DNA from 3 places in the Paenibacillus sp. VTT E-133280 genome. Region 2 is predicted to be linked to each of the others. Evidence: riboswitches for the same ligand, from Rfam matches in the RefSeq annotation. Region 2 holds a riboswitch; each other region holds the start of a gene.
The links. Region 2 has a riboswitch for cyclic di-AMP ahead of CA600_RS17780 (alpha/beta fold hydrolase). Riboswitches for the same ligand answer to the same signal wherever they lie in the genome.
Positions count from the first base shown of each region.

Region 1: it holds a riboswitch for cyclic di-AMP, as region 2 does, so the genes downstream of both, CA600_RS23395 (C40 family peptidase) here and CA600_RS17780 (alpha/beta fold hydrolase) in region 2, are expected to answer to the same signal.
Region 3: it holds a riboswitch for cyclic di-AMP, as region 2 does, so the genes downstream of both, CA600_RS04520 (APC family permease) here and CA600_RS17780 (alpha/beta fold hydrolase) in region 2, are expected to answer to the same signal.

Region 1 covers NZ_NFUX01000063.1:25,403-36,249, reverse strand. The annotation lists gene CA600_RS23450 (hypothetical protein) at 1-866, shown strand, start outside; gene CA600_RS23445 (GNAT family N-acetyltransferase) at 977-1,546, opposite strand; gene tadA (tRNA adenosine(34) deaminase TadA) at 1,548-2,033, opposite strand; gene CA600_RS23435 (sensor histidine kinase) at 2,421-4,748, shown strand; gene rluF (23S rRNA pseudouridine(2604) synthase RluF) at 4,738-5,439, shown strand; gene motB (flagellar motor protein MotB) at 5,541-6,359, opposite strand; gene motA (flagellar motor stator protein MotA) at 6,343-7,146, opposite strand; gene CA600_RS23415 (hypothetical protein) at 7,353-7,646, shown strand; gene CA600_RS23410 (4a-hydroxytetrahydrobiopterin dehydratase) at 7,875-8,162, shown strand; gene CA600_RS23405 (c-type cytochrome) at 8,245-8,601, opposite strand; gene CA600_RS23400 (GNAT family N-acetyltransferase) at 8,729-9,214, opposite strand; gene CA600_RS23395 (C40 family peptidase) at 9,417-9,908, opposite strand; cyclic di-AMP (ydaO/yuaA leader) riboswitch at 9,914-10,055, opposite strand; gene CA600_RS23390 (C40 family peptidase) at 10,415-10,843, opposite strand.
Region 2 covers NZ_NFUX01000041.1:840-11,686, forward strand. The annotation lists gene CA600_RS17765 (cysteine desulfurase family protein) at 1-1,002, opposite strand, end outside; gene mnmH (tRNA 2-selenouridine(34) synthase MnmH) at 1,054-2,091, opposite strand; gene selD (selenide, water dikinase SelD) at 2,149-3,207, opposite strand; gene CA600_RS17780 (alpha/beta fold hydrolase) at 3,455-4,264, opposite strand; cyclic di-AMP (ydaO/yuaA leader) riboswitch at 4,370-4,555, opposite strand; gene CA600_RS31290 (hypothetical protein) at 4,777-4,950, opposite strand; gene CA600_RS17785 (Nif3-like dinuclear metal center hexameric protein) at 5,035-5,829, opposite strand; gene CA600_RS17790 (endo-1,4-beta-xylanase) at 5,941-6,960, opposite strand; gene CA600_RS17795 (glycoside hydrolase family 43 protein) at 7,006-8,538, opposite strand; gene CA600_RS17800 (carbohydrate ABC transporter permease) at 8,592-9,491, opposite strand; gene CA600_RS17805 (ABC transporter permease) at 9,551-10,519, opposite strand; gene CA600_RS17810 (sugar ABC transporter substrate-binding protein) at 10,610-10,847, opposite strand, start outside.
Region 3 covers NZ_NFUX01000006.1:82,823-91,527, forward strand. The annotation lists gene murB (UDP-N-acetylmuramate dehydrogenase) at 1-550, opposite strand, end outside; gene CA600_RS04500 (ABC transporter ATP-binding protein) at 702-1,502, opposite strand; gene CA600_RS04505 (FecCD family ABC transporter permease) at 1,603-2,637, opposite strand; gene CA600_RS04510 (FecCD family ABC transporter permease) at 2,637-3,692, opposite strand; gene CA600_RS04515 (ABC transporter substrate-binding protein) at 3,911-4,918, opposite strand; gene CA600_RS04520 (APC family permease) at 5,121-6,938, opposite strand; cyclic di-AMP (ydaO/yuaA leader) riboswitch at 7,062-7,217, opposite strand; gene CA600_RS04525 (disulfide oxidoreductase) at 7,414-7,878, opposite strand; gene CA600_RS04530 (DsbA family protein) at 7,875-8,627, opposite strand.

The DNA.
Region 1 (10,847 bases), on a different contig from region 2:
GCATGCTTAAGAACGCTGATATAACTATTGACGGTGTTTACCAGGCTGATCCAATGCAGACAGAGCTAACTATGGTTCTGAATCTTAAGGGAGATATGAGCATGAGCTTCAATGTCCCTATGGTGATGACCACTGAGAAGCTGTATGTTAAGATTCCATCGATTCCGTTCTTTCCGATTCCGGAGACCATCGTCAATAAATTTGTAGAAGTGGATCTAAAGGCGTTGGCAGAGCAAGAGGGTGCTGAGTTTAATCCCAGCTCTCTTGATACACAGAAAATGCAAAAGTTCTCTAATGAAGTAATGGACACTGTATTAGCGGAATATGATGAAGGAAAATATTTTAATGAGCTTAGTCCAAAGGATGCAAATTTACCAGAGGGTGTAGAAGCTAAACAGGTCGTTCAGTTCCAAGTGACGAACGATAATGTTAAAGAAGCAATCACTATCTTCGTGAATAATGCCCTGCCTAAAATCATTGATATTGTGAGCAAGGAAGAGTACAAGGATATGCTGCAAATTAATGATGCGGATCTGGCTAAGGCTAAAGAAGAGATCACATCGAGTGAGACTAGAACTGAATTCGATAAGAGCTTGGCTGATCTTGATAAGTATCTTACGATCAATCAGTTCCATTACAATACGGCGATCAATAAAGACGGATTTGCTGTTTATCAGGATTTATTGATGGACATTAAAGTAAATGATCCGGAAGATGGTACGAACGTAGCCTTCTCTATAAACGGAACAGGTCAATATGACAAGATTAACGAGAAGCCAGTGTTTAAGATTGGCATTCCTCAAGGTGATGATGTAATTACAATGGATCAACTAGAGGAACAATTCGGTAGCTTGGGGACTTATTAATTAAGAAGTTACGAGAGAAAGACCCGCATGCCAGCGTATGATTTACGCCCATGCGGGTCTTTTTTTATTAGAACAATAAGATTATTAATCTTGAACGGGTCAGTAGAAAGTTATTTGTGTTCATCCGGCAGCATATCTTCGGCTAATATTGCGTAGGTTTGATGATCCTGCCAATGGCCGTTTATTTTGAGATACTGGCGGGCGATACCTTCAGGTTTAAATCCGCTCTTCTCCAGCACCCTCCGAGAAGCCTCATTATGCAATAAGACGGCTGCCTGAACCCTATGAAGACCTAAGGCTCGAAAAGCGTAGCCTAGAACTAATCCGACTGCAGCGGTCATGTAACCTTTTGCCTGCATCCGATGATCCATTAGATAGCCTAAATCAGCATACTGTGCTACACCTCTTGAGACATTAGACAGCGTGATTTGACCTATTAATTGTCCATCAAGCAGATAGACACCGAACATATAGGCTCTGTCCTCCAGAGCATCCTCCAGACGCTGATTAATGATCCGTTGTTGACTCTCCAAAGTGTAGAATTGCTCATCGCGTTGTGGTTCAAATGGTTCATGTGTTACCCGATTATTCAAACGCAGCTCCAGTAAGTCCTCTGTATCCTTTAGCTCTAGTGGAGAAATATAGATGCCATGTGAGGTATGATATAAAGTAAGGGTCATTTCAGGTCTCTCCTTTGTCTTCCTTCGATGGTTTTTGACGTAAACGGCGAAAGAATGAGGTTAGTAGGTCTGCACAATCTTCTTGTAAAATCCCCTGAATCACTTCGGTGCGATGGTTAAAACGCGGTTCTTCTAACAGATTCATGAGGGTCCCAGCACATCCAGCCTTAGGATCAGGCGTGCCATACACAGTGAGTGGTACTCTTGATTGTACAATCGCTCCTGCACACATCGGACAAGGCTCTAAAGTAACATACAGCTGGCAATCCAATAGACGCCACGAGTTCATGACATTGCTGGCCTCACGAATGGCAACCATTTCTGCATGAGCTGTAGAATCCATTGTAGTTTCTCTTAAATTGTATCCGCGTCCGATAATTTCACCATGCCGTACGATCACTGCCCCAATGGGAACCTCCCCTAATGCTTCAGCTTTGCGGGCTTCTGCTATCGCCTGCCTCATCCAATGTTCATGAACCGCTCGCATATCATCTAGCGATTCACCTGCTTTAATATTCAAGATCATCTTCCCTTCCTTTATATCCATTGTACAACGAACAAATATTCGTTCTTAACAAAATGTGCATAACTCTGTGGATAACCGCCTACTTATGCACATTTTTGTACACATCGTTTTATAATAAAATGTTTATATGTGCATAAGTTGTGGATGGTTTCTTAGACGTTTCCCATTCTTATTAGGACGCCGAAGGCATTTATATTTGTATATTGTAGAGAAAGACCTTTTAAATTTCAATATTTCTTGAATTGTAACGCTTCATTGAAATGTCTTTTCAAATGTGAGGGCAAAAGGTATGATGTTTATTGTAGGCCCCGCAAGGATTTACCAGTGGATAAGAGGTGAACAAACAGTTTGTCCATAAAGACAAAACTATCTGCTATTATTTTTGGGGCGGTGTTGCTAATTTTAGCACTGAACCTGACATTTAACCTTTATGCCGCCCAAAACAATCTACGGAATGAAAGCATTAATAATATGCAACTAACCGCTATGCAAATGGCCGTTTCTGTAGAACAAAGTAACTATAGCTCTAACTATGTAGAATATCAAATTGCGCATAATTTAAGGATGGCGGCTATCTTTGCCTCCGAGGAGCTGGATCCCGATTATAAGAATATCACGAATGAAGAACTTAAGGTCCTAACTTCCAAGGTGGGCGTGTCTAATATTTCAATTCTGGTAAAGACTGATAACGATATTGTAATAGCAAGGTCTTCGGTGCCTGGTGATATTGGGGTGTCCACAAAGGACTGGGGGTACTGGCACCTGGCCTTTTTGGAGTTGTTCGATAATCAGGAGGTATCCGTGGGTCAGGGGCAGGCCTTGGACCATTTTTGGTCAGGCCCATTTGATTATTCAACCTACAATCTCGATTTCATTGAGAAGTGGGGATATTATCATGATGAAGCAAGTAACTACATCATAAACCCTGTTATCCTCAATAATGCAGCCAGCGACTATGTCAAAATTACCAATCCTGATCAAATTGCAGCGCTGACCAAAGAAGCTAATCCAGGGATCTTAGAACTCACAGGATTTAACCCAGTGACATTTGGTTCGGCGAGTATGAAGGCTGACGGAAGTGACGCATTGAATAAGAATCTTGGTAACCGCCCCATTAAGTATGGTACTTATACTTATGGTAATCTGGAGCGGGATAGAGCGGCGATTCTATTAGCTCAAGAGAAGCAGAAGCCGGTTACACTTGAGATGAAGGTACATGGGGAAAGAGTGCTCAAAAGCTATATCCCTATCGAATCTCCTGGACTGAAGGCTTATGTGATTGGAGTCGTATTGGATTACTCCGTAATTTCATCAGTGGTTCATGAACAATTAATTAATAATCTGACAACATCTCTGTTATTACTTACATTATTCTTGTTATGCAGTTACATACTGTCTGGATTTGTTACTCGTCCGATTCAGGCGATACTTGCCAAAGTGAACGATGTGGCCAAAGGGAAATTCGAGCCTCCACTCAAGGTAACTAGCCGGGATGAGTTAGGGCAATTGGCACTACGAATCAACGCTATGACAGCTCATCTCATGCAGCGCACCAATCGGCTCAAACAGACACTGGAAGAGAACCGAGCAGTTAAGGAACATTTGGAATCCGTCATTAATGGGACCTCTGATGCGATACATACAATCGATATGGACGGCCGAATTACTAGTACGAACAGAGCCTTCGAAGAACTGTATGGATGGAGTGCCAAAGAGGTGCTAGGGAATAAGCCTTACCTTGTGCCTGCGACAGCGCTTAAGCAGGAGGAAGAGCGGCTTGATGCGTTAAAGAGTGGTGCGGCTCTACCACCAATTGAAACCGTAAGACTTAAACGGGATGGAACAATTGTTGAAGTTAGTGTTAGTACCTCAGTGATTCGTGATGAAGACGGGTATCCACATTCCTTTATTCACGTCTCACGTGATATGACGGAACGTAACCGTATGGAAGAACTGCTTAGACGCTCTGAGAAACTGACTACAGTAGGCCAATTAGCCGCTGGAGTTGCACACGAGATCAGAAATCCACTTACAACGCTAAAAGGATTTCTGCAGCTTCAACAAGAAAAGCAGATTTTGGTCCCCCTCCATATTGAACTGATGTTGTCTGAGCTCGAGCGGATTAATCTGATCGTAAGTGAATTTTTGATTTTGGCCAAGCCTCAAGCTGTTCATTTTCAGGAAAAAGATGTACGGGATATCCTTGGGGACGTGGTTTCTCTTTTAGACAGTCAAGCTCATTTGTTTGGGATTCAGTTTAGTACTACGTTCTCAGAATACCCATCTACCGTACATTGTGAAGTGAACCAGCTCAAGCAGGTGTTTATTAACATCGTCAAAAATGCTATTGAAGCCATGCCTGATGGTGGTGTGATTTCAATGGAGTTAAGAAATACCCTGGATTCTGTTTTCATTCTTATTTCAGATCAAGGCGAAGGAATTCCTAAGGATATGCTGCCTAAACTGGGTGAGCCCTTCTTCACCAATAAGGAATCGGGAACAGGCTTAGGGCTAATGATTAGTCAACGTATTATTCAGGCTCATAAGGGTCATTTGGAAATACAAAGTGAAGTGGGTCAAGGGACAACTGTTATGATCAAGCTGCCTGCAGCTGGTACGGATACCTCTTGGCTTAATATTAAGGATGAACGGAGTGAAGGACAACGTGAGAATTAATAAATTCATCAGTGAGACAGGATACTGTTCACGCCGTGAAGCAGATAAGCTGGTGGAAGGTGGTAGAGTTACGATCAACGGACAACCTGCTGTGCTTGGCAGTCAGGCTGTTCCAGGCGATGATGTAAGAATAGATGGTGTTGCACTTGAAACATCAAGCCAGACGGTTTACATTGCGTTAAACAAGCCAGTGGGCATCACTTCAACTACAGAACAGCATATTAAGGGTAATATTGTTGATTTTGTAGGTCATCATGAGCGAATCTTCCCGATTGGGAGGCTCGATAAGGATTCAGAAGGCTTAATTCTGCTTACCAACGATGGGGATATCGTTAATAAGATTTTACGGGCTGAAGGTCGGCATGAAAAAGAGTATGTTGTTACTGTAGACAGACCGATCACGCCATCATTTATTACCGGTATGTCCAGTGGCGTAAAGATATTGGGTGAAAAGACGCTACCTTGTGAGGTTACTCGTATTACAGAGCGTGTATTCCGTATTATTTTGACGGAGGGTAAGAATCGGCAGATCCGCCGTATGTGTAGCGCTTTTGGCTACGAGGTTAGAAAGCTGCAACGCATTCGGATTATGAATATTCGTCTAGGGGCATTACAAACAGGAGAATGGCGTGAGTTGTCTGCTGAAGAGAAGCAAGAACTTGGGGCTACATTGAACTACCAACTTCTATAGCTTAAAAGATCCTAGATTTGAATAAGATTTTGTCAAAAAAGAGCTGCTCCATCGGTCTAAGACCTTGGGGCAGCTCTTTATGCTTTGTGTTAAGGAAACCATTATTCATCAGTAGGAGCTATACCTGAGAACTCTTTGGTTTCTTGATATTTACGAATAATGGATACTTCAACCCGGCGGTTCTTACTTCTTCCAACAGCTGTAGTATTTTCAGAAATCGGGTGGTATTCTCCGTATCCAATCGCACTGAATTTCCGTGGATTCAGGTTCGTATTTGTTAGCAAGATCTTCATGAACTGAAGGGCGCGATCGGCGCTCAGGTCCCAGTTGGAAGAATAGTCGCTATTAGAGATAGGGATATTATCAGTATGCCCTTGCACGACAACATCATAATCCGGGAATTGCTGCAGCATAGTTGAGATGGACTTTGCTAATTGCCGAGAATCATCTTTAACTACAGCCTGTCCGGAAGCGAACAACGCGTTATCGCTTATCGTAATCATAAGCTGAGACTGATTGAGCTTAGTACTGAGAAGATCGGTTAGACCGTTCTTGCTGATATATTGATCAAACTGCTTTTTAAGCTTCTCTAAATCCTCTTGTTCCTTTTGCCGCAGCTTAGCCATTTCTGTTTGTTCGGTTTTCTTGGCTACTGATTTATCCATTTGATCATTTTTTCCTAAATCCTCTTGAGTCTTAGATGGCATTGCCGCCCGCTCTTCAAGAATACCTGTACCGCCATTAAGAGCGGAACTGAAGGCTTGACTCATCTCTTCGAATTTTTTGGCATCCGTTGCACTCATAGAATACATTACGATGAACAAGGCTACCAGAAGGGTCATAAGATCAGAATAAGGCAGTAGCCACGATTCATCGGCGTGTTCTTCATGCTCTTCGTGTCGTCTAGTCTTTTTGCTCACCCGATCCACTCTCCTTCTCAGCATTTAACTTAGCTCGTTCCGAAGGTGTTAGGAAGACAGCAAGCTTCTGATTGATGGCAATAGTGGATACACCGGATTGTATGGACAAAAGACCTTCGACCATCATCATTCGAACTTCAATTTCGCGTTTGGAAAGTCGTTTTAGCTTATTGGCAATAGGATGCCATAATACGTAACCTGTAAAGATACCGAGTAGTGTTGCGATGAAGGCAGCCCCGATTGCTGCAGCCAATTTGTTCATATCACTCATATCAGCCAGAGCGGCGATAAGTCCGATAACGGCCCCGAGTACGCCAAGTGTAGGAGCATACATACCTGCTTGTGAGAAAATGAGTGCGCCTGCTTTATGTCTATCCTCTGTGGCGTGGATGTCCTCCATAAGAACATCGCGGACAAAATCCTGATCATTTCCATCAATAATCATCCGCATGCCATTTCTGAGGAAGTTATCTTCTATTTCATCGACTTTCGACTCAAGAGCCAGCAGACCTTCACGCCGTGTAATAGAAGCCCACTCCATGAACATAGTAATTAATTCGGGTTTACTGATTAATTTCTTTTTGACAAAAATCATTTTAAACAGACTTGGAATCTTCTTGACCTCTGAGAACGGAAAGGCCATAAAGATGGAAGCTGCCGTACCCACTAAGATAATAACGTAAGCAGCAGGTGTGGCTAAAGCGTGAAGAGGAGCGTGCTTGAGGATCATACCCCAAATAACTGCAACTAGACCAAAAATTAAACCAAGTATTGTTGAAATTTCCATTATGCACCTCGTCCATGAGATTATAAGATGTGTTCCGACAAAGCCGCGTATATCATCCTTGAAACAGCGGCAAGGCACTCTGTGCGAAACCGAATAACGTATATTCTTATTTATCGACATCATTCCGTTTTTTGTGAAGTCATTTTTTCGGCTATAATGGATAAGGTAAGTAATTATTCATCTGTGGAGAAAACGGAGTGATACATGTGGGTGTAAAGCATGGTAGAGATTACGGTGAAATCCTAACGGATTTGACTGAGGCTGTCGGCAGAATTTCCGATGGGTACTTATTTTTTGAAATGGATCCGGAAGAGTGGCAAGAATTGCCGCAGGAATCCAAGATGGAGGTATGGGAGGCACTGGCTGAGGATCTTTTCTTCGCGCTGGGTAATGAACCTATGATTGAGGTGGGGAGCGGCGTTATCATTTATGATAAGGACACGCACCGCATTAATATTTTAGTCGGAGAAGAGGATTTAGCCTCTGTTGTTTTGATTTAAGAAGAGGGGGCGACGGGGCGTAATTTGCCCGTAGTTAGTAGCCCGTGTTAAAATTGGTGTAGCCGAGTTATAATCGCTGGGATTCTTGAATACATTTAATCGAAAATATTGCCTTTATCCTGGCACATCCCTTGGACCTCAGAAGCTAAGGGATGTTTTGTTTAACGAATAAGACGAGTAATGGGACCTGCGGATTTTACTGCAATTTTTAGTAAGGGAGGAAATGAATTGTTATTTACGGAAGAAGAACTGCGTGAGCAGATCAGCAAGCTGGAAGGTTGGAAGCTGGAAGAGAATACCATGGTGCGAAAATATATGTTCAGTCAATATATGAAGGGTATTGCTTTCGTTGATGAAGTAGCCACCATTTCAGAAGCCTTTGATCACCATCCACATATTACAATTGATTATAAGACAGTGACTTTACGGCTGAAATCAAATGAGGAAGACGGTATTACAGCTCTAGATATTCGAGAGGCACATGAATTTAATGAAGCCTTTGAGAAAAATCGTTAGTGTCACCCAAACTCATAAATAAACGCCCGTGCGCAGATAGTGAACTATCTTCAGGCACGGGCGTTTTTAGTTGCTTTGGTAGTTACTTTTTCTCTGCGAGCCAGAGGGCGACGTTTGCAATCTCCTCAGGGGCTAGCTTTTCTTTAAAGGAAGGCATTTGACCGCGTCCTTTAGTTACAATACTGTAGATTGCTTCAGCATCATGTTGACCGCCTTCATTTTGAAGACTGGGTCCAACTCCACCTTGAAGCTGATCGCCGTGACAGGTAATACAGCTGGCTTTCACGGTTGCTTCCGCCTTTGCCGCATCCAATTGGACTTCCGGCATCGTCGGCTTATTCTGTTCAGCTACCTCTTCTTTACCTGGAAGTGTAAACATAAGTACTACCGCAAAGGCACAGGCGGCAAAAAACAAACCGCTCATGATCCATTTCTGCATCCCAGTTCGTCCCTTCTATGTAAGCTGCTCCCTACATTATAGCTCAAGGTGAAGCGTTATCATAGGGTTTGTGACAAAAAAATGAACGACAATGCCATCAAATCATTGAAAAATATGGAATTTAATATTATTTGTCATAGACCATGCAATAAAAAGGTTTGTTTCCTGTGGGGGTTAGGCGCTCATACGTATCGGTAATCGTAAATCCACACTTTTGGTAAGTTCGGATCGCCCGCTGGTTCCAGGTCAATACCTCTAGATCAATCTCACGCTCAGGATAACGAATTAAGGCTGCTTGCACGATTGCATCCATGAATGTTTTGCCTAGACCTTGGCCGCATAGATCAGGGCGCATGCCAATCCCCAAGCGAACAACACCTTCCATTGGAAACAACTGCGCGAATCCACACAAAATCCCTTGCCCATTTAATATGGAGACATATTGCTCATTACGTAGCTGAGGGTCACCGAACTCGATTCCAAGAGCCTGCATTTGCTCCCATGGCATCCAGCCGTAAATATTATAAGGGGCAGTGTAATCCCAGTTGCAAATCTCTTCCGCGTGACTGGTCTCCATAGGCGCTACATGAAAAGTAACAGAGGAATTTATCATAAGGTTAAGGACCTCCTTTCACGGGGGTTACTTTAAAATATAAGAAAGTATACTAATTATATACAAAAATAGGCTTGGTCGACTCAGAAATTTATGAGATTATTGTTTTACAAATTCTGAGAGGGGTAAATACTAAATAAGACAAAAAACAAGCTCTTCCCCAAGAATCAACATCTTGGAAAAGAGCCTATGTACGATTTACTTATTGAACATCATCATTATCTTCTGTCTCAGAAGCAACAGAATGATAAGCATCCGTGCTCATAATGCGTTTAGCACCGATGTAGCGTTTCACGTAGTAGCTATCACTCAGGGAGCTAATCGTTACACCGCGTGAGGAAGATGCGTGTGCAAACTTGCCTTCACCGACATAAATACCGACATGGGAGACACCCTTGCCACTTGTATTGAAGAATACAAGATCTCCAGATCTTAAATCATCTTGGGAGATAGCAGTACCCATTTGAAACTGGGAACCTGATTGGTGTGGTAGGTTAATACCAATTTTATCAAATACATACATTGTAAATCCGGAGCAATCAAATCCATTTGTGGAGATGCCGCCGGATACGTACTTAGTTCCGATGGTCTTGTCGATCACTTTATCCATTTTGGAATCCGCGAAAGCGCTTCCTGCTCCAATGGTGAAAATAATGGAAAAGCTAAGTACTGCTGCTGCTAGCTTCTTCTTCAAAAGTTTATACCCCTTCCGGATGCCTACGAGGTTAGCTTAAGGGTTCGGTTGAAGGTCCCCTATGACCCCTCTAAAAATGGAGGTCAATTCACCCAAAGTTGGTTCCCCCGTTTTCCTAATAGTCAGGAAACTCGGCTGATACTGTTGATTAGGAATAGCTTGTAATCAATACATGACAAAACCTTTGTAAATAACAACTTAATGATTACAAAAATGTTACTAAAATCTTACTGCAGTTATTGTAACAAACAGAGTGCCGCTTGGCAATCGTTTTTAACATAATCATGCAGAAAAATTCGTTTTTTTAAAGACAAAATGCATATGTAAGCGATAATATTAAACTAATTTTTATATTTATTGAAATTTTTATCAAATAAAAGTGTTTAAAGTCTGTTCTAGAGGTGTAAAGAATATAATGAGGCAAAAGAAAACCTGGATTCGATTAAGTCAATAATCAAACCCAGGTCCTATATAATGTAATTGTGTGGTTTAGTTGTGGCGAAGTATTAATCGTAGGCTACAGCTTGATATGAGGAAGTACTCATTACTCTTTTAGCACCAACGTAGCGATTGGCCCAGTAGGACTGGCTAAGTGAAGTGATGGTTACGCCATATGAAGATGATGATTGTGCGAATTTTCCGTTTCCAACATAAATGCCGACATGGGATACGCCGTTGCCCAATGTGTTAAAGAAAACTAGGTCACCTGAACGCAACTTGCTTTTGGCTACAGGAGTTCCAACATTATATTGAGCTTTTGAAGTACGGGGCAAAGAAAGACCCACCTTCTTGAATACATACGTAGTAAATCCAGAACAGTCAAACCCGGCAGTGCTAGTGCCTCCGGTTTTATAGGCAACTCCAATTGTCTTTGAAATAACACTGTCCATCTTAGAATCTGCAAAGGCACTTCCTCCACCAATAGAGAACGCCATCACA
Region 2 (10,847 bases):
CATTGCCTTTAGAACAGGCGAAATCAATGTTTCTCCAGAATGACAAGCTGAGCCTGTTGAGGCAGCCACCTCTTCTAGCGAAGCAATCACTTCGTGACCCACCGCTCCTAGAAAGCTAATGTTAAGTGTGTTGGGCAATCGTTTATGCCTATGACCGTTCAGGTGAATGTTGTCGCCAAAAACCTCCTGCAATTGGTCATAGAAATAATCCGCAATCTCTTTCACACGTTCTCTGGAAGCAGAGTCCGAAGCAAGCTCACAGGCTTTTCCTAATCCAATAATGTAAGGTGTGTTTTCAGTACCTGCTCGTCTTCCCTGCTCATGACCTGCCCCATGAATTAATGGTTCGATGTGAATGCCCTCTCGGATGTACAGTGCTCCAATCCCTTTTGGCGCATATAATTTATGACCTGCCAGCGTTAGAAAATCCACCCCTAACTCAGCCACATCGAGTACTACTTTTCCAGCGGACTGTGAAGCATCGGTATGTACAAGAACACCTCGTTCGTGGCAGACCTCGGCTATTTCTTTGATCGGCTGAATCGTGCCCGTTTCGTTGTTAGAGTGCATAATGGAGACTAGTATAGTTTGGTCTGTAAGCTGCTTTTTCACATCGTCTACCTGCACCATTCCATACGCGTCAACAGGTACATAGGTAATCGTGTAGCCCAACTGCTCCAGATACTGACACGGTTTAATTACCGCAGGATGCTCCACAGCAGACACAATAATGTGATTGCCTTTATGTCGATAGGTTTGGGCGACTCCCTTGATGACGGTATTATTCGATTCACTACCCCCACTGGTGAAAAGCACCTCTCCCGGCGCACAATTCAGGAAATTAGCCACCTGTGTTCTCGCTTGCTCGATTCCGAGTTTAGCTTCTTGCCCCAAAGAATGACTGCTTGAAGGATTGCCAAAATGACCATAAAGATAAGGAATCATAACCTCTGCTACTTCCTTATCTACAGGTGTTGTAGCGTTATAGTCTAAATAGATCATTTGTACTGAGCCTCCTCTAAACCCCTCATACATCACGATACATAAAGCTTATTAAGCCTGATTATTTTTCAAAAAAGAACGCACCGCAACCTCAGCTTCATCTAAATTGTTCACCTTAAAGGTAACTCTCTCAATGCCTTCATACTGAGTAGACGTGTAATCATATTTAGGATCATAGTAGTATTCTAACAGCAGCGCCACAGCTTCCCCGAACAAATCGGCTTGCAAGCACCGTTCGATTTCCGCCGCAATGGGGATATGAATTCGGGATTTGATACTTCGAAAGGCTGAAATACACTGTTCTTTATATTCTTCTGGACGATAATCCTTAAGGATTTGCTGCACTCTAGCTTGCAAAGGCAGTTCAATCCAAATCTGCGTTGCGGTCTCTTTTTGCTCGGTCATAAATGGAGGCATTACGACCTTCCCAATCTTCTTGCTCTCTGCTTCAAACAGTACATAAGGAGCATCCTCAAGCTTAATTAATTCTTCCAAAAGAAGACTATCGAACGTTTTCTGATTATTTGCCTGAAGTCCGATCTCGCCAAAGATAGAACCGCGGTGACCCGCCATTCCTTCCAAATCCAGAACGGGGTAGCCTTGCGCTTTCAGGCGGTGCAGCAGGTTTGTTTTGCCTGTCCCCGTATTTCCATGAATTACATAAGGCTTCGTCTTGAATTCAAAGGACTCCAGTTCATCGAGTACCCATTTACGGTAAGCTTTATAGCCGCCAATCAATCGGTAAGCGTGAATATCCATTAAAGAAAGTACAGTCGCAGTTGTACGGCTGCGCATACCTCCCCTCCAGCAGAATACAGCCTTGTCCCCTTGAATCTCAGCAAATTCTTTGACAAAGGAAGGTAGCTTCGCCGCAGCAATCTCCAAACCGCGTTCTTTCGCAGCCTGCACACTTGTCTGTTTATACAGCGTACCTACTTCAGCTCGTTCCTCATCGTCAAAAAAAGGAATGTTCAAGCTCTCTGGCAATGTCGCATCTTTATATTCAGAAGGAGATCGAACGTCGATAACGGTGATCTGCTTCTTATTCTTTAACACTCTTAGTTCTTCCAGTGTAATATCCTGAAACAATGCGCTCTCTCCTCTGGTGGCTAACTTCTTAGGTCGCCTGTAAGCTGAACTCCATCGTTATTGCGCAGCTATAACTGCAATCTGACCCGGATGTTCTTTCGTGACCTCTCCTATCAATGCCGCTTCTACACCTGCATCTACTAACTCTTTTAGCAAATCCTCACTTTGTTCAGGAGCAACAGAGATTAGCAATCCACCAGAAGTCACAGCATCACACAGAATATAGCGGCTTAATTGGTCCATCTCCTCCGGATAAAGAATACTGCCCTCCAAATGGGCAAAGTTATTCTTAGTGCCACCTGGAACAAAGCCTTGCTCCGCGAGCTCTCTTACTCTTGGCAGCATCGGTACATCCCCTTGACGAATAATCAGTCCGTGATTGCTCCCTTTTGCCATTTCCGAGGCATGTCCCAGCAGCCCAAATCCGGTAACATCTGTACAAGCATGTACATCATAGGGCTCCATGACTTCAGCCGCTTTTTTATTTAGTGTAGACATGACTGTCGTAAGGCGTGTAGTTTCTTCTGGGGATAGCTGATCCTTTTTAATAGAAGTCGTTAAGATGCCCACACCGATAGGTTTGGTCAAAATCAGCTTGTCTCCTACCTGCGCACCTGCATTCGTTCTTACTTTGTCCGGATGCACAAGGCCCGTAACAGCCAATCCAAATTTAGGCTCTTTATCGTCGATGGAATGTCCGCCCACAAGTGTTGCTCCTGCTTCCTGCACTTTATCTGCTGCACCGCGCAAAATGTCACCGAGAATGCTTTTGTCCAGAACAGAAATAGGGAAGGCCACAATATTAAGTACCGTAAGCGGCTTACCGCCCATAGCATAAATATCACTTAATGCATTGGCTGCTGCAATTTGCCCAAAGGAATAAGGGTCGTCCACGATCGGCGTGAAAAAATCAACAGTCTGCACTAATGCTAGATCATCACTTAATCGATATACTCCAGCGTCATCACTGGTATCCAGACCTACAAGTAGATCCGGATTTGGAACGGTTGGTGGCAGACTGCGAATAACCTGCATGAGATCAGCAGGACCAATTTTGCAGCCGCAGCCCCCTTTTGAAGATAATGAGGTCAATTTTATGGTTTCGGCTTGAGACATCATGACTCAGCTCCTTTAAATAGTTAATGTCGAATATCTTTAATCTTACATCAGTAGACAGCATTGTACAAAATACGAAGCTACTAAAAAAGCTGGCTCACACGTAGCATTCACTACCCTTGAGTCAGCCTTTGGTTCGAAATCCAATTCTTTAGGGAAATCTGCCCTATAGCTCTAATGAAATAGGAGTGTCCCGCATAATTTCAATGGCTGCGGGAGCACTCCTTCTTTTATCAATTTCATAGGATCAGCTAATCTGCTGAGTGCCCTGCTGCTTCTCCAAAAAACGTTGAAGAATCGCATTAAACTGCTCCGGCTGACACAGATTACTCGGATCTAATGCATTCGGGATAATCGCCAACTGCGCATGCGGCAATTGAGACACCATTTCCTTCATACAATTCACTCCAAATTCATTAAAGTCCCCTACAATACATAAAGCGGGACGGTTAAAAGCTTTTAAGCATCTGGTGTAATCCACATGGCTCGTGGCCAGCCTTTGCCGATATAACTCCCGTGGACGTTTGTCCAGCAGCCCTCTTCTAATCTCATTGTAGGCGAGACTCCAGCGCTCTCGGTACATCATCCGAATCGAAGGCAGCACCAGCTCGCTTGGGAGGTAATACATTAGCAAGCTGCAATACGCTGCCATAAGCTGTATTTTCCCTACAAGGGTTGATCCGTGGCTCCTACAGAAGCTATCCGCGACCACGATTGCTTTTACACGCTCAGGATATTGTTTGGCAATATGTTGCACGACTAAACCGCCATAGGCGATCCCAACAAAAACTGCTTCACGAACCCCCAGGTCATTTAACAGCATAATCAGATCCAGACATTGCGTTTCAATAATCTCATTAGGGGCCTCCAGGAGTTCACCTGACTTGCCATTCCCCCGTAAATCACACAAAATCACTTTATATTTATCGGAAAAGTACTCCAGTTGTGGTTTGAACATACTGTGTGTTAATCCATGTCCATGGATAAACACAACCGGAGTGCCAGTTCCATTGATTTCGTAATAGAGCGAAGTTCCGTTCAGTTTAGCGATAGGCAAAGGTAACACCTCTTTCATAATAAATTCTACGACTGTATCTGCTTATAAACGCAGCAAAAAACCACAGAGGGATTCTCTGTGGCTATTCATCACTAAACACGCCATTCATCCTCTCTCCATACGCTTACGAGGTTAGCTGTCGGATTCGGGCAGTGAGAGTTGCCCTACCTGCAAGGTTGCATGTTATGCACCCGGAACAGGATTCACCCCATAACTAGTACCGATTGTTACACTGGTTCCCAGTTGTTGGTTCCCCCGCTTTCCTTAACGGAAATTAAGCGGACTTCATATGTAATTGTCAGTTATGTGATGAATCATACTCCGTGTAAGGTTTCTTGTAAAGTTGAGCTGTGGGCAAAATAATGTTGAAAGCCATGCTTTTCATTTCATATTGAGCATACACTTCGTTTTCTCTTTCTTTTGCTCTTGTTTACTCAATATATCTAGAAAAAGCCGAGCGGACATCAGAGATCAATCCCTGAACCACTCGGCTTCTTTATACAATCATATGGCTACAACAGATCGGCGTTTTTCAATGCATGCTCCCAGCTCGGAAAAAAGAACAGCGCACTTCTCATTAGATCAGGGTCGCTTTGCTTCACTTGCTTTTTGCTGATCGAGCTTCCATCGGTTTGAAGCTTTTTGATACGAGTTAACACTTCATCAGCCTCCAAAGGAATTTCCATTGAAACACTCCTTTCTCAGTGACCTGGTTTCCCATCATTTTCTCCATAATATGCAAATTTATTCTTCATTTCCATTTCGATGGACTACACTAGCTGATAGATCGGTTGTTCAGCAATAAAATAAGTAGGAATTATTCGATATTTCTGTGCCAGAACTTCAGCTAAATATTTCATTCCTGGAGCTTCACTTTCCGCATGACCTAACATAATCAGCGCTTTTGATCTGCCTTGATGGACTGCATCCCTCACATATTCTGGAGTTTCCCATTCCGGGCCCTCGCCAGCAATGATTAAATCAAGATTGTGCTGATTAAAAAGAGGAATAGCCATCGTCCCACCTCCTCGGTAACCTACTAATATCCCCACATGTCTGCATGTCTGTGATAGATCGCCGGCAACGCGTACGTAGGGGATGCCTAGCTTTCTTTTTATATACTGAGCCGCTTCACTTACCGTCATAGCTGGAATCGATAGGATTGTAGCAGTGGGTTGCTGCTCAACCACATAGGCTGACCATTCAAGCTCTCGTAGCAAGCCCACCATGATCCCATCCGGTTGATGCCGATGCCAATAATCATGATAACGAAAAATAGCCAGTTCAGAACGCTCAATTAAACTCAGTTTTGAATGATAAACAGGGTCATTCTCTAACCACTCGCTCGGATCATGATGACTGTAAAACAACCCTTCATGCGTGATCAACAAATTGGCGTTCATAGCAATCGCTCGTTCCACAACATATTGCGTAGCGCAAAATGCCGTAACCATCCCTGTAATCACCGTTTCCGGATTCCCCGGCTTTAGAGTATCTACAGTTCCATCTATTTGTTCCACAGTTCCCATTAAATCTTCCAGAATCGTTCTAATTGTCACACTCACTTTCATCCGCCCTTTGAGATCTATTCTACTAATCTATCAACGTATAAATAACCCGCCCTTAATCGATATAAGGACGGGTTCACAGTTCATTATTTGAGCAGCTTGCCCACTCTATGATTTCATTTCAGAGGCGATCATTCGATGGAAAGCTGGCTTCGGCTTATGCCCTTCATCGAATAGGAACGGCCAGTTCTTCCGTCCACGAACAGGGAAATCATCCAGCCAAGTATAGTCATCTGCTGCTCCCCAGAACGTGACCGAGCTAATCACGTCACGGTATTCTTTCAGCAGGGCAAACATCGCTTCATATCGTTCTGCCTGCAGTTCAAGCATATCAGTTGGTGCAGCCCTTAGATCCTTACGTTTGTCATCGAAACGGAACATGGATACATCCAGCTCTGTCAGTTGGAGCTGAAGTCCTAAGGATGCATATTTCTCAATAGCTGCACGGATATCATCTAGACTAGGATCGTATAAATTCCAGTGTGCCTGCAATCCGACGCCATGGATCGGCACATCCTGCTCCAGCAGTGACTTCACCAGTTCATAAATTTTGTCACGTTTTAGTGGATGGGATTCATTATAGTCATTGTAGAATAATATTGCCTTAGGATCAGCTTCATGGGCGAATTCAAACGCTTTGGCGATAAAATCCGGGCCCACAATGTCGAGCCACTTGGAATGGCGAAGAAGCTCTTCTCCTTCATCGGCTATAACTTCATTGACAACATCCCAAGCATAAATATCTTCCTTATAACGCCCTACTACGGTCTGAATATGTGATTTAACTCGTGAGAGCAAAGTTTCTTTACTTACAGATCCACCATTTTTATCCTCAAACAGCCAATCTGTAGTCTGGTTGTGCCAGATCAAGGTATGTCCACGCATCGCCATATCATATTTCCGGGCGAAGGCAACCAGCTGGTCTGCCGTCTTAAAATTATAAATGTCCTCAAGCGGATGCAGACTTTCAAACTTCATCTCATTTTCAGCGGTGATACTATTAAAATGATAGGCAAGTAAATGCTCCTGTGATTGGATCGTCAATGGGTTGACGGCTGCGCCAATTTTGAAATCCTTAGCGAACACTGTCTTTAATGCAGGCTCAGTAAAATCACTAGCTTGTCTCAACAAGTTCCCTCCTAACAAACGCAATTATATTCCGTGTTCGACTTATTAAGACCGATAATCAAACCAATCAAAGCAGGCAGGTAGCTCAGCCACTTGACCATGACCTGACGCGTATAAGCCGATAAGAACACCCGTAAATCCGTTTCCTTTTACAGCTTGAGGAGATAATGGGTAGGCTAGAGCCTTAGATAGCTCAATCCACTCCTGCCCATCCAAAGCGTACAATAAGGTATATTCGGTTAGCTCCGCTCGAATTTTCAAATAAAGATGTCCAGCTGTCGTTGGAACCTCTGCCGCCACCTGTGTTATTCCATCAACGGTTAAACAAGCTACGATTACTCTTTGTCCATTTCTTTGCGATAGAGCAATCTCATAATGTGCATTCTCATCCAATCTGGCGCAAAGCCCAGCCTCGTCACCGTCCCTACTTGGGTTAAACTCCAGTAGTGTGCTCCATTCTGCTGAAGTATGCTGCTGTCTTCTACCTATAAAAGCCACCTGTCCGATATCACTAAGACCTTCAGGTTGACCCCGAAGAGACAGCCATCCCGGACGTTCCTCTAAAGACCAGCTTGCCTCAGCAGGATTACGGAGAAAGGCTAATGACAAGGGTAAGACTTCGTCATCAAAGTCATATCTTCCGCTTGAAGCAGGTTTAGGAGAGGAACCAGGAACCCGCGGCACCTTCATTTCCAATCCTACAATATCTTCATTATTATCAATCATCGGCCATCCGTCTTCATTCCACGTTACAGGGGCAAGAAAAGTTTCTCTTCCTAGTACGGTATACTTGTATTCCATTAGTCTTACGCCAAGAAACACGGCCCACCAATCCCCGTTCTGATCTTCAATCAGATCGGCATGCCCTAAATATTGAATGGGACTCTCGGTTTGACTATGCGTTAATATTGGATGTGGTAATCGTTCGAACGGTCCATATGGAGAGGAGCTGCGGCCAACGATCTCCCGATGCTCCTTCGCCGTTCCTCCTGAAGCCGTCATGATATAATACATTCCATTTATTCGGTACAAATGTGGCCCTTCCGTCCAAGGTCCACCATCCCCAGTCCAGATGACAACAGGTTCTGTTAATGCTGCTCCCGTAGCAATATCTATCTCATATTGGATGGCATGAGAGTCATAATCTGCTCCCTGCTGGGTGGTTACATATACCTTTCCATCCTCATCAAACATTAGGGAAGGGTCAATGCCCCCATAAGGAATAAGAATTGGATCGGACCACGGACCCGCCGGGTCCGTAGCCGTAACATAGAAGTTCCCCTTCCCGTGTACCTCGGTCGTTATCATATAGAAGGTTCCATCATGATAACGAATGGTTGGTGCAAATATTCCTCCAGAGCTCTTGCTTTTACGTGTATCTAGCTGACTTATACGATCCAGCACATGACCTATTTGTGTCCAGTGAATCAAATCCTGACTATGAAAAATAGGTACGCCAGGAAAATACTCGAAAGAGCTGCAAACTAAATAGTAGTCATCCCCTGCCCGAGTGATGCTTGGATCGGGATAGAAGCCCGGAAGTATTGGATTTGAATATGTGATTGAAGATGGGGTCATATTTTAACAAACAACCTTTCCATTCCCATTACTCAATAGTGATAGTAAGCTACTTATTCCTTCACGCTACCTACGTTCAATCCGACTACAAAATACTTTTGCAAGAATGGATAGACTATCAAAATTGGAACCGAAGCAACGATAGTAACAGCTGCCCGTATGGACATTGGAGTAACTAACTGCGCCGACTCCGCATTCATCCCTGCCCCGTTGGCTACACTAGGGTTACTATTCGCATTCATACTAGATGATATCAGCTTCATTAATTCATACTGCAATGTGCTCAAGTTCTGGCGGGAAGAGGTGTAGATAAAAGCATCAAACCATGCGTTCCATGCACCTACTGCAACAAAAAGGGCGATCGTAGCCAGTACCGGTTTACATAACGGGAAGACGACTCTCATGAAGATTTTAAATTCCCCAGCACCATCAATTCTCGCCGATTCCAAGAGACTTTCTGGCAAGGTACCAATATATGTGCGGATAACGATCATATTAAACGCACTTATCATAGTAGGTACGACGTATACCCAAAACGTATTGAGCAAATGAAGATCTTTAATCAGGAAATAGTTCGGAATAAGTCCCGCATTAAAATACATAGTAAGAACAAATACCACGGTGATCAGCTTACGGAAAACATATTCTTTCCGGCTTAACGTATAAGCAAGCATTGTGGTTAAAAAGAGATTCAGGATCGTCGATATTACTGTCCGTGCAACAGAAATCCAAAAGGCATCATAAATGGTACCTGAAGCGAACACTGCTTTATAGTTCTGTAAAGTCCACTGTCTAGGCCACAGGTAAATGCCACCACGGATGGTATCGTTCCCCGCGTTTAACGAGACTGCTATCGTATTCAGAAACGGATACAAGGTAACAATAACTAGACAAATCATAAATACTGTATTGAAGGTGCCGAACAATACTGGTTCGATCCCCCTATTTCTCATGCGAGTTCCAACATTACTTTTTGGAGATTTTTGAGGAATCAATTGAGTTTTTTCCATAATTATAACAGCCTCTCTTCCCCAAGCCGTTTCGAAGTCCAGTTTGCTAATAGTAGCAACGTTATACTTACGACTGTTTTGAAAATACCACCCGCAGTGGCTAAGGAATAATTCCCTTGTGCAATCCCGTATTTCAATACAAATATATCAATCGTCTCCGACCAGTCTACAACAAGCCCGTTTCCTAACAAGTACTGAACTTCAAATCCGGCTTCCAGTACATGACCTACGGACATTATCAACAGGATTACAATGGTTGATTTAATTCCCGGCAAGGTTACATTGAACATTTTTCTGTACCGGTTAGCCCCATCAATCTCAGCAGCCTCATATAAAGCTGGATCAATAGAAGCAATAGCAGCCAAGTAGATGATTGTACTCCATCCAACCTCTTTCCAGACGTGTGAAGCCCCCACAATACCCCAGAAATACTTCCCTTCACTCAACCAAAGGATCGGTGAATCAATAAGATGTAATTTCATCAGTACGATGTTGATAATCCCGTCATTAACCGAGAGGGAGGTAGCTACAATTCCTGTTACAATAATCCAAGACAGAAAGTGGGGCAAGTAAGATATGGTCTGCACGGCTCTCTTCCAGATCACATTTTTGATTTCATTCAGCAGCAAAGCAAGTATTATCGCAGTTGTAAAACCTAAAATCAGATTAATGATACCCATCGCAAGCGTATTGCGTAGTACCCTCAAAAAGTTATCGTCTGTAAAAAGAAACTTGAAATGCTTAAATCCAACCCATGTTTGTTCGCTAAAAGCGCGGGCCGGTTTATAATCCTGAAAAGCCATAGTCCATCCCCAGACTGGGACGTAAGCAAAAAGAACGATATAAAGTGTCAAAGGCAAAGACATCCAAATCAATTGCTTCTGATTCTTGATCAAAGACCAAGTAACAGGCTGTTTCTTTTTTCTTTTAGGATGCCGGTCAACTTTTTTCCCTGCTAAGATCTCATCCATATATAGTAATCTCCCCACGCAATCCTATATTTCAGTAGGCGGAAGGCTTAATAGCCTTCCACCTGCTGATCTTATTCATAGAATTTCTGCTTATTTACTCCACTTTTCAATTCTCCATTTAATTTGCTCGTTGATTTTATCTTCATAGGCTTTGACATTAGCTTTGCCGATTTCTGATACATACTCGCTCCAAGCAGAATCAAATTCGGATGGTTTAGCCAAAATTACTTTTGGCAGATACTTGGTGGACGTATCATTGATCTTGGTGTTAGCCACTTTAGCGTCAGAGCCTTCTACTAAATCAATAGACCAGGCTGGGTAAGCTACA
Region 3 (8,705 bases), on a different contig from region 2:
CACCGCTTGCGAACACGCTTTTTCTATAACCCCATTGCAGCTCATCCCCTTGCAGAGTCACCAATTGCCCGCTCTTAGTTATAGCTAGCGCACTATGCAGTACATCTTTAATTTCTCCGCCGTAAGCGCCTGCGTTCATGTATAACGCTCCACCAACCGTTCCTGGAATGCCACAGGCGAACTCAAGACCCGTAAGCTCCATATCCAACGCATATCTGGAAACATCAATAATCTTAGCGCCGCACTCCGCATATAAGAGATTGTCTCGAATCCCCACATCCGTTAGTCCTGCCGTTTGCAGAACGATTCCACGTACACCGCCATCGCGGATAATCACATTCGAACCGTTCCCAAGTACCGTAAGGGTGATCCCATTCTGTTCCGCATATGTAACAATCTTTTGAATTTCCTCATAAGTAGCTGGTGCTGCCAAAATATCTGCTTTACCGCCCATTTTGGTATACACGTGATCTTTTAAGTTCTCATGACTCTTCACAATTCCTGCAGTCATTAACTGCTCTAGGTCATTTTGAATTTTGTCAATATTCATGTTTCATGCTCCTTTAACCATGTATAAATGATGGTCCTTAATCTATTTTTAGTAGTGGTATCATGGATTTGTAGGCAACCCCAACTGTAACAACGAACAGGCTCCCTTGTCAATGACGGGAGCCTGTTCGTTGTATGATTCTCGAATATGATTACACCGCTTTATAGGCAGCAAGCTCGTAAGGAAGGCACAGTGGCACTCCCGTACGTGGATCTGGAACAATATCTGCTTCAATGCCAAACACTTCGCGCAATACATTTGGGGTCATAACCTCAGTAGGTGATCCTTCACTAATCACAGTCCCCGACTTGATAGCTACCATATGCTGCGCATAACGAGTAGCATGATTCAAATCATGTACGACCATGATAATGGTACGCCCTTCTTCCTCATTCAGCTTTTGCAGAAGCTGTAGGACTTCAAGCTGGTGAGCCATATCTAGAAATGTTGTTGGTTCGTCTAAGAACAAAATATCCGTCTCTTGTGCCAATGCCATAGCGATCCAAGCGCGTTGACGTTGTCCACCCGATAGACGGTCAATCGGACGATCATGGAATGGTTCCATCCCCGTAACGGAGATTGCGTTCGAAATAATGTTGCGATCCTCTGCGGTCATTGTACCGAAACCTTTTTGATGGGGGAAACGACCGTAGCTGACAAGCTCAGAAACCGTTAGACCGTCTGGAGCTGTTGGGTTTTGCGGTAAAATCGCAAGTTGACGAGCTACCTCTTTCGTTGAAAAGTTATGGATTGATTTGCCGTCCAGCATTACACTGCCGCTCTTAGGCTTCATGATCCGAGCCATCGTTTTGAGGATTGTAGATTTACCGGAGCCGTTAGCGCCCACTAGTGCAGTGATTTTTCCCGTAGGGATAGTCAAGTTCAATCCTTTAACAATTGTAGCCTCTGCATACCCAATACTTAATTCTTCTGTATTCAAACGTTCTGACATGATAACAACTCCTTATAAGTTTTATGGAGCTATGCTCCTAGAATGAACTACATAATAAATTTCGCTTCGTAAGCACGCGCTACGTTGTATGGAGCTATACTCACGCTTTTGATTTGGCGAGTAAATATAAAAAGTAAGGTGCGCCAATAATTGCAACCACAATGCCCGTGGGAACTTCTGCAGGTTGTAATACCCATCTGCCGATCGTATCGGCAGTAATCATAAGGAGTGCCCCTGTCAACGCACTAGCCGGCAATAATACCTGATGACGGGGCCCTACGAGCCTGCGAGCCAAGTGTGGTGCTATCAGTCCAACGAAGCCTATACCTCCGCTTACAGCAACGCAGGAGCCGGCAAGCGCCACTGCTGTCATGAGTAGAAGAATACGCTCCTTCTCCACTCTCATTCCAAGCCCTAGTGAAGTATGATCGCCTAGATTCAATACATTAAGAATCCGTGCTTTATAGAAGGCAAACGGTAACAAAATCACTATCCAAGGTAACAGAGCAAGGACAAATCTCCAATCCCCACCCCATATTTTACCGGCGATCCAAGTCGCTACAAATTGATAATTATTTGGATCAAGCCGAAGTGCCAACACAAGCTGGCAAGCATTAATTCCGGCAGCGACCGCAATCCCGATAAGGATCAACCTTGTTGGAGATAGACCATCTGCTTTCCGATAAGCGAGAAGATAGATTAAAGCGGCGGTTAAGCTAGCCCCTCCAAGCGCTAAGAGCGGCAAGACGAATACCGGAGCTGCTGTTGTAGCCGGAAAAAACGAGATGAAAATGATTACCGCAAAACCTGCACCCGCACTTATGCCCAGCGTAGCCGGCTCAGCAAGTGCATTTCGTGCGAGACTCTGTAAGATACAGCCTGACACTGCAAAGCCCGCTCCAACCAACAGTGAAATTACGATGCGAGGTAATCTAAAATCAAATAAAATAAGCTTTTGCTGATGTGTTCCATCTCCCAGCAGTGTATGTAATACCTCCAATGGGGATAGGCGCATAAACCCTGTATTCATACTGATAATAAACATGACGACGATCAATATAGCTAGGAGCGATAATACTGTAAGCACGCGTTTGCGGCGTTCTTTTTCATTTGGAGAAAGGGTTAATCTGTGCATTACAGCTCCCCCTTCCGCTTACTCGCCAAGTAAATGAAGAAGGGTACCCCGATAATGGCAATTAAAGCGCCTAGCGGCGTTTCATAAGGTGCATTGATCATTCTAGCGGCGATATCCGCAAAGATAATCAATAAGCTCCCAAGTACTGCCGAGCAAGGAATAATCCAGCGATAATCTACCCCCACGAAATAACGCGTAACATGTGGAATAATTAGTCCTATAAAAGCAATCGGGCCAACCATCGAGACTGCACTTCCGGCAAGAACGACTACAACAATCATACATGCCAACTGGACTAATCGAGTCCGCTGCCCCAGACCAACGGCCACTTCCTTACCTAAACTGAGCAATGTGACGGAACGCGATAACATCATCGCTGCAATTAATGCCATAAACACCCAAGGGAAAATGATTTTGATCTGAGTCCAGCTAGCTCCTCCCATTCCACCAGCTAACCAAAAAGCAATATCCTGAGATAAGTTAAAAAGAATCGCTATGCCCTGGCTAACAGCAACTAGTAATGCGCTGACAGCAGAGCCCGCAAGTGTCAACCGCAACGGTGTCAGGCCATTAAAGGAAAGCGACCCAATTCCGAATACGATAAAAGAAGCAACTGCGGCACCAATAAAACAAAACAACATAAGTGTAGTGAAGGAGAGCGAAGGTGCAAAAGCAAATACTATAGCAAGCGCTACACCCGCTCCCGCATTCAAGCCGAGCAGACCTGAATCCGCAAGTGGGTTCCTTGTCATCCCCTGCATGATTGCCCCGGCTACTGCGAAGCAAGCACCGACCAAAGCACCTGCGATCACGCGTGGAAGTCTTAGTTCTCTAATCACCTGATGTTGCTGTATATCTGGATTGAATTGAAATATTGCTTCCCATACCGTAGCTAGCTTGATATTTGCCGCACCCACCGAGACTGAAAGTGCCAGTCCAAAGGCAATAGCAGCAAGTCCAAAAATCAGAATACCTATTGCAGCTGCCGGACGGGTATGTAGAGCTTTTTGTGTATCATTTTTATTGCGATGTGCGAAATCTGAGGGTGAAACCATGAGTCGTCTCCTTAATCGATAGTTACAATAGTCTATATGATAACAACAATCATTCTCATTATCGCAAAAAAATTAATGTTGTACAATTGCAGGAGCCATTTTCCCGTAATATGGGCGTAGTTTATAAAAAAATGGTGCAGATCTTTGTATCTAAGATACTGATCTGCACGCCCTTCCCCACCCAAATGAGCAGTCTCATTCATGGTGAATTACAACTTTTATTTCACAAGACTTGTTAACACATCGTCAATGATTTTGCCACCAGCGTTCGCACCACTGTATAGCCAACTGCTTGTTGAGCTCATTTCATGCACATTACCAGCTTTTACAGCCGGGATGCCTTTCCAAATGGCACTGTCCAGAATCTCCGAACCCTCAGTCTTATCACTATTTACAAGGATAATATGATCTGCAGTCAGCTCAGAAAGCTTCTCCAGCGAAATTGGATTCCAAGTAGCTCTTGTACCCACAGGAATTTCTGTTACTAAGTTAGGTAGCTTTACACCAAGGTCTGTATATAATACAGCACCACTGCTGCGAGTTTCGTCTACAATATAGAAGTTTTTTTGTACCAGCCATAAAATCGCCACGGACTCTTCTCCAATAGCTCCTTTAAGCTTTTCTTTCGCAGCCGCCGCTTTGTCTTCATAATCTTTAATGGCTTTCTCTGCTTCAGGGGTTTTGTTCAGAATTTCACCAATCTTGAGTAGCGATTTACGCCAATCTTGATTTAGCTTATCCCCGATCACATAAGTCGGTGCAATCTTATTCAATTGGTCGTAGATACCATTCTGTACGGAAGACTCCGATGGGATAAGAATCAGATCCGGAGCGAAGCTGGTTACTGCCTCCAATGGAAGATCGTAGCTAATGGTAGGGACATCTTTCAATTCAGCAGCCAGATAATCCTGAACGCCATTTGGCACAGACCATTGGGCTACTGGAGTCACACCCAGCGTTACCAAAGAATCTTCCAAATAAGAACCCAGAACACGCCCAGGATTAGCAGGGATCGTTACTTCATGCCCCATCGCATCCGTTAACGTTTTTGGTGCTGCCGGTGCTTCTGTAGCTTCTGCAGTAGGCGCTGTTGTAGGCTCCGTTCCTGCATTGGATGAACTTTCAGCATTATTATTACCGCAAGCGGATAGGAATAGCGTCATCACTATTAGTCCGATCATCGTCAATTTCATGCTTCCAAATCTTTTTCTGTTTAACGAAAACATTAAATACCCTCCTAATATATACCTGCTTTGATATTCAAAGGTGTTGTTTACCTCTGTCTCACTTTTAAATGATATTGATTCTCATTCTCTGTGTCAACCTATAAATTTAAAATTTTGTTGATTTGCAGCATTTTCCTTCAAGAAAAATACAAAAGAGACTATATTCCGAACGTTCCGGATATAGCCTCTCCTTAATAATCCATTATTTATTCAAATGATAGGGGACAGTCGCAACTACAACATCTTTTGAATTCATTAGATACGAACGGATTAAAAAGCTGGTCTGATTATGAAGTACAGCTTGCCACCAATGCTTAGTAATAAACTGCGGAATCAGAATCGTAATATGATCCGTCGCTGCGGTCTTCCACTCCACGGTATCAATAAATTTCACTAACGGACGAATAATACTGCGATATCTGGAACGAAGTACAATCAGGCGTACACCCGGATTCCATTCCTCCCACCGTTGCTCCATCTTTTGAATGTCCTCTTCATCAAAGCCAACATACACGGCTACAACATTATCTGTTAGAGACTTGGCATAGCTGATGGAATGCAGTACAGCACGTGTTACACCAGCAACAGGGACAACAACCGTACTTCCTTTAATTAAAGGTTTATCCGTAGCCGGACATATACGAAGCTGATCTGCAGTGTTCAAATAGTGCTTGTGAATGCGGTGGAACACAAACATTACAGCAGGTAAGAAAATGAACGCCATCCATACGCTTGAGAACTTAGTAATGATAAAAATAAGCGTAATTGTCAATGTAGTCAGCATACCGATGGTATTTACAACAAATCTTTTTTTCCATCCCGCTGGTTTGGTTTTAAACCAATGAACCATCATTCCAAGCTGGGACAATGTGAACGGAATGAAGACACCTACCGCATAAAGAGGAATCAAGCTTTCTGTATTTCCGTGAAATGCAGCTACAAGTACAGCAGACAGAACACCTAGAAAAATAATACCATTTGAGAAACCTAGACGGTCACCACGAACCATAAAAGCATGTGGCATATATTTATCTTTTGCAAACATAAAGGCGAGCAGCGGGAACGCTGAGTAAGCTGTATTAGCTGCTAAGAATAAAATGACTGCTGTAATCCCTTGAATGAAAAAGTATAAAGTTCCGCGACCAAAGGTCGATTCAGCGATCTGAGAAACAACCGTTGCCTTTTCATCAGGCACTATACCGTACCAATAGGCCAGTAATGTGATACCTGTAAACATAAATCCAAGTATAACCCCCATGACCATTAAGGTCTTGGCTGCATTCTTTTCAGCCGGTGCTTTAAAGTTTGGAATGGCATTAGATACAGCCTCTACACCCGTAAGTGCCGAACAGCCAGAACTGAAGGCTTTTAATAGTAGAAACAAACTAACATTGGAGACGGCGCTGCCTATTTCAGGGACATTCGCATGTACGCCACCTGCTGCATATTTAATAACACCGGAGATAATCAAGACTACAATCGACACCACAAACAAATACACTGGGATTGCGATAAATGAAGCCGATTCTGTAACTCCGCGAAGATTAATCAATGTTAGAAGAATAATTACGGATACTGCAATAAGAACCGTGTGATTATGAAGAATTGGAAACGCTGATGTGATCGCATCTGTCCCTGCCGAGGCACTAACAGCTACGGTCAGGATGTAATCCACTAACAAAGACCCTCCTGCTAAGAGCCCTGTCGGAACACCAAGATTACTCTTGGCAACGATGTAAGCTCCGCCTCCCTGAGGATAAGCGTAAATCGTCTGCCGATAGGATAAAATCAGGATGGCCAGCAGGCCCAATACGGCTAATGCAATTGGCAAGGAATACCAGATGGCAGTAAACCCCGCAGCCACCAGTACAATCAGAATTTGTTCCGTTCCGTAGGCTACAGACGAGAGCGCATCAGAAGACAGGACAGCCAGTGCTTTAACCTTGGATAACTTTTCATGATCGAGTTCGTTCGACTTCATCGGACGCCCGATCAATAGTCGTTTTACCTTGCTTACCATGGTGGATACAGTTCCTTTCTTTGGGAGCTGAAACGGAATTTCCGCGCGCTGTTTTCATTGGTGGATTTCATAAATGCAGACACAAAAAATAGCATACGGAAATGATCCGCATGCTATGCATGGTCATTATCCCACCTTGCTTACGAGGTTAGCTGGCGGATTCGGGCTGTGGTTTAGCCCTACGGTTAAGTCTAATCGACCCTTCCGATTCACCCCATTGGCATAAATGCCAAGTTTGGTTCCCCCGTTTTTCCTAAGAAAATTCAGCGCATATTCAACTTCTCACAAGGTCTAATATTAGTCTACAAAGTGTATGCAGTAAAGCGTTGAAAAAAATGAAAAAAGAATGAAAAAACATCCAAAAAGCGCAAATACAGCGTCTAATTGGATGCTCTCTTTCATTCTCTTCAATTATCCCTCTGGGTCGTGTTTTTAGTCACTTTTCACATTTTTTCGTTCCTTCAAAGTTGAAAAATCAAAATCCTAAACTTTCTTCTGTTTCTAATTCCATCACTTCTTCTTCCTTGCGTCCGTACCAAAGTAAAATACTTATTAAAGCAAACGCGATTAAAGCAAGAAAAGGAATCGTAATGAATCCGAAATAGTTCAAGTAATCCTTATTACAAGGAACACCAATTGTACAAGGAAGCACTTTACTTAACGCAGGAATCTTCTGCTCCGCATAATGATAAATCGAGATACTGCCACCAATCAAGCTTAATGGAAGTACATATGGGATAATCCTTTTATCTCCTCGAAACGTCGCAATTCCCAAGAGGAATAACTGAGGATACATAAAAATTCGCTGGAACCAGCAAAGCTTACAAGGTTCATATTTCAATACTTCGCTCAAATACAAGCTACCAGCTACAGCAACTAAAGAGACGAACCAGGCCAGATACAGGCAGTTACGCTTGCAAAAAGATAGGAACTTTGTCACTTTGCCTCCACAGCTTTTGCGGCGTCGTTAATTTCAGTTGAAATCGCTTCAACGTTAAAAGGATCCGCAATCATTACTCCATTGATGTAAAGGGATGGTGTAGTCGTCACCCCAGCTTCACTAGCTAACTGCATACCCTTATTCAGCTCATCTGCATACGTACGATCCTTAATATCTTTACGAAGCAGTTCGTAATCGATAGCTAACTTCTCTTTCTCCGCAAGGCTTACTAAGAAATCTTCAGTCGCCCATTCTTCACTTTCATCACCTTGCTGAGCATATACAGCATCATAGAACTTCCAGAACTCATCATTATTCTGATGATAAACAGATAATGCAGCAAGTGAGGCCGTTTCAGAGTCTGGACCAACGAAAGCCATATTTACAAAGTAGAGCGCTGCTTTTCCCTCGTTGACAAAATCTTGAACAATTTTCGGTTTAACTGAAGTTGCAAATTGGGAACACGCTGGACATTTTAAGTCTCCAAATTCAACAATTTTAACAGGTGCATCCTCTTTACCAACTCTAGGTAGCTCACTGTAATTGAATGCTACTGGTTCTCCCGAAGTGGCATTTTTTGTGGCATCTTTCGAAGCTAACATAAACAATCCAACAAAAATAATGACTACTAAAGCAATTGAACTAATAATTAAAATTCTCGTCTTCTGCTTTTGCTGCTCCTGTTCTACCCGCCGTTTCTCTTGTTTGCTAAGCTGGGGAACGCTTGTACTTTTATTAGGTTTACTCAAGGAGAGTTCCTTTCTGTCCTCTGTGGACTAATGTAGTTTTTATCATATACATTTAAAATTATATAATTTTTAGTCTCT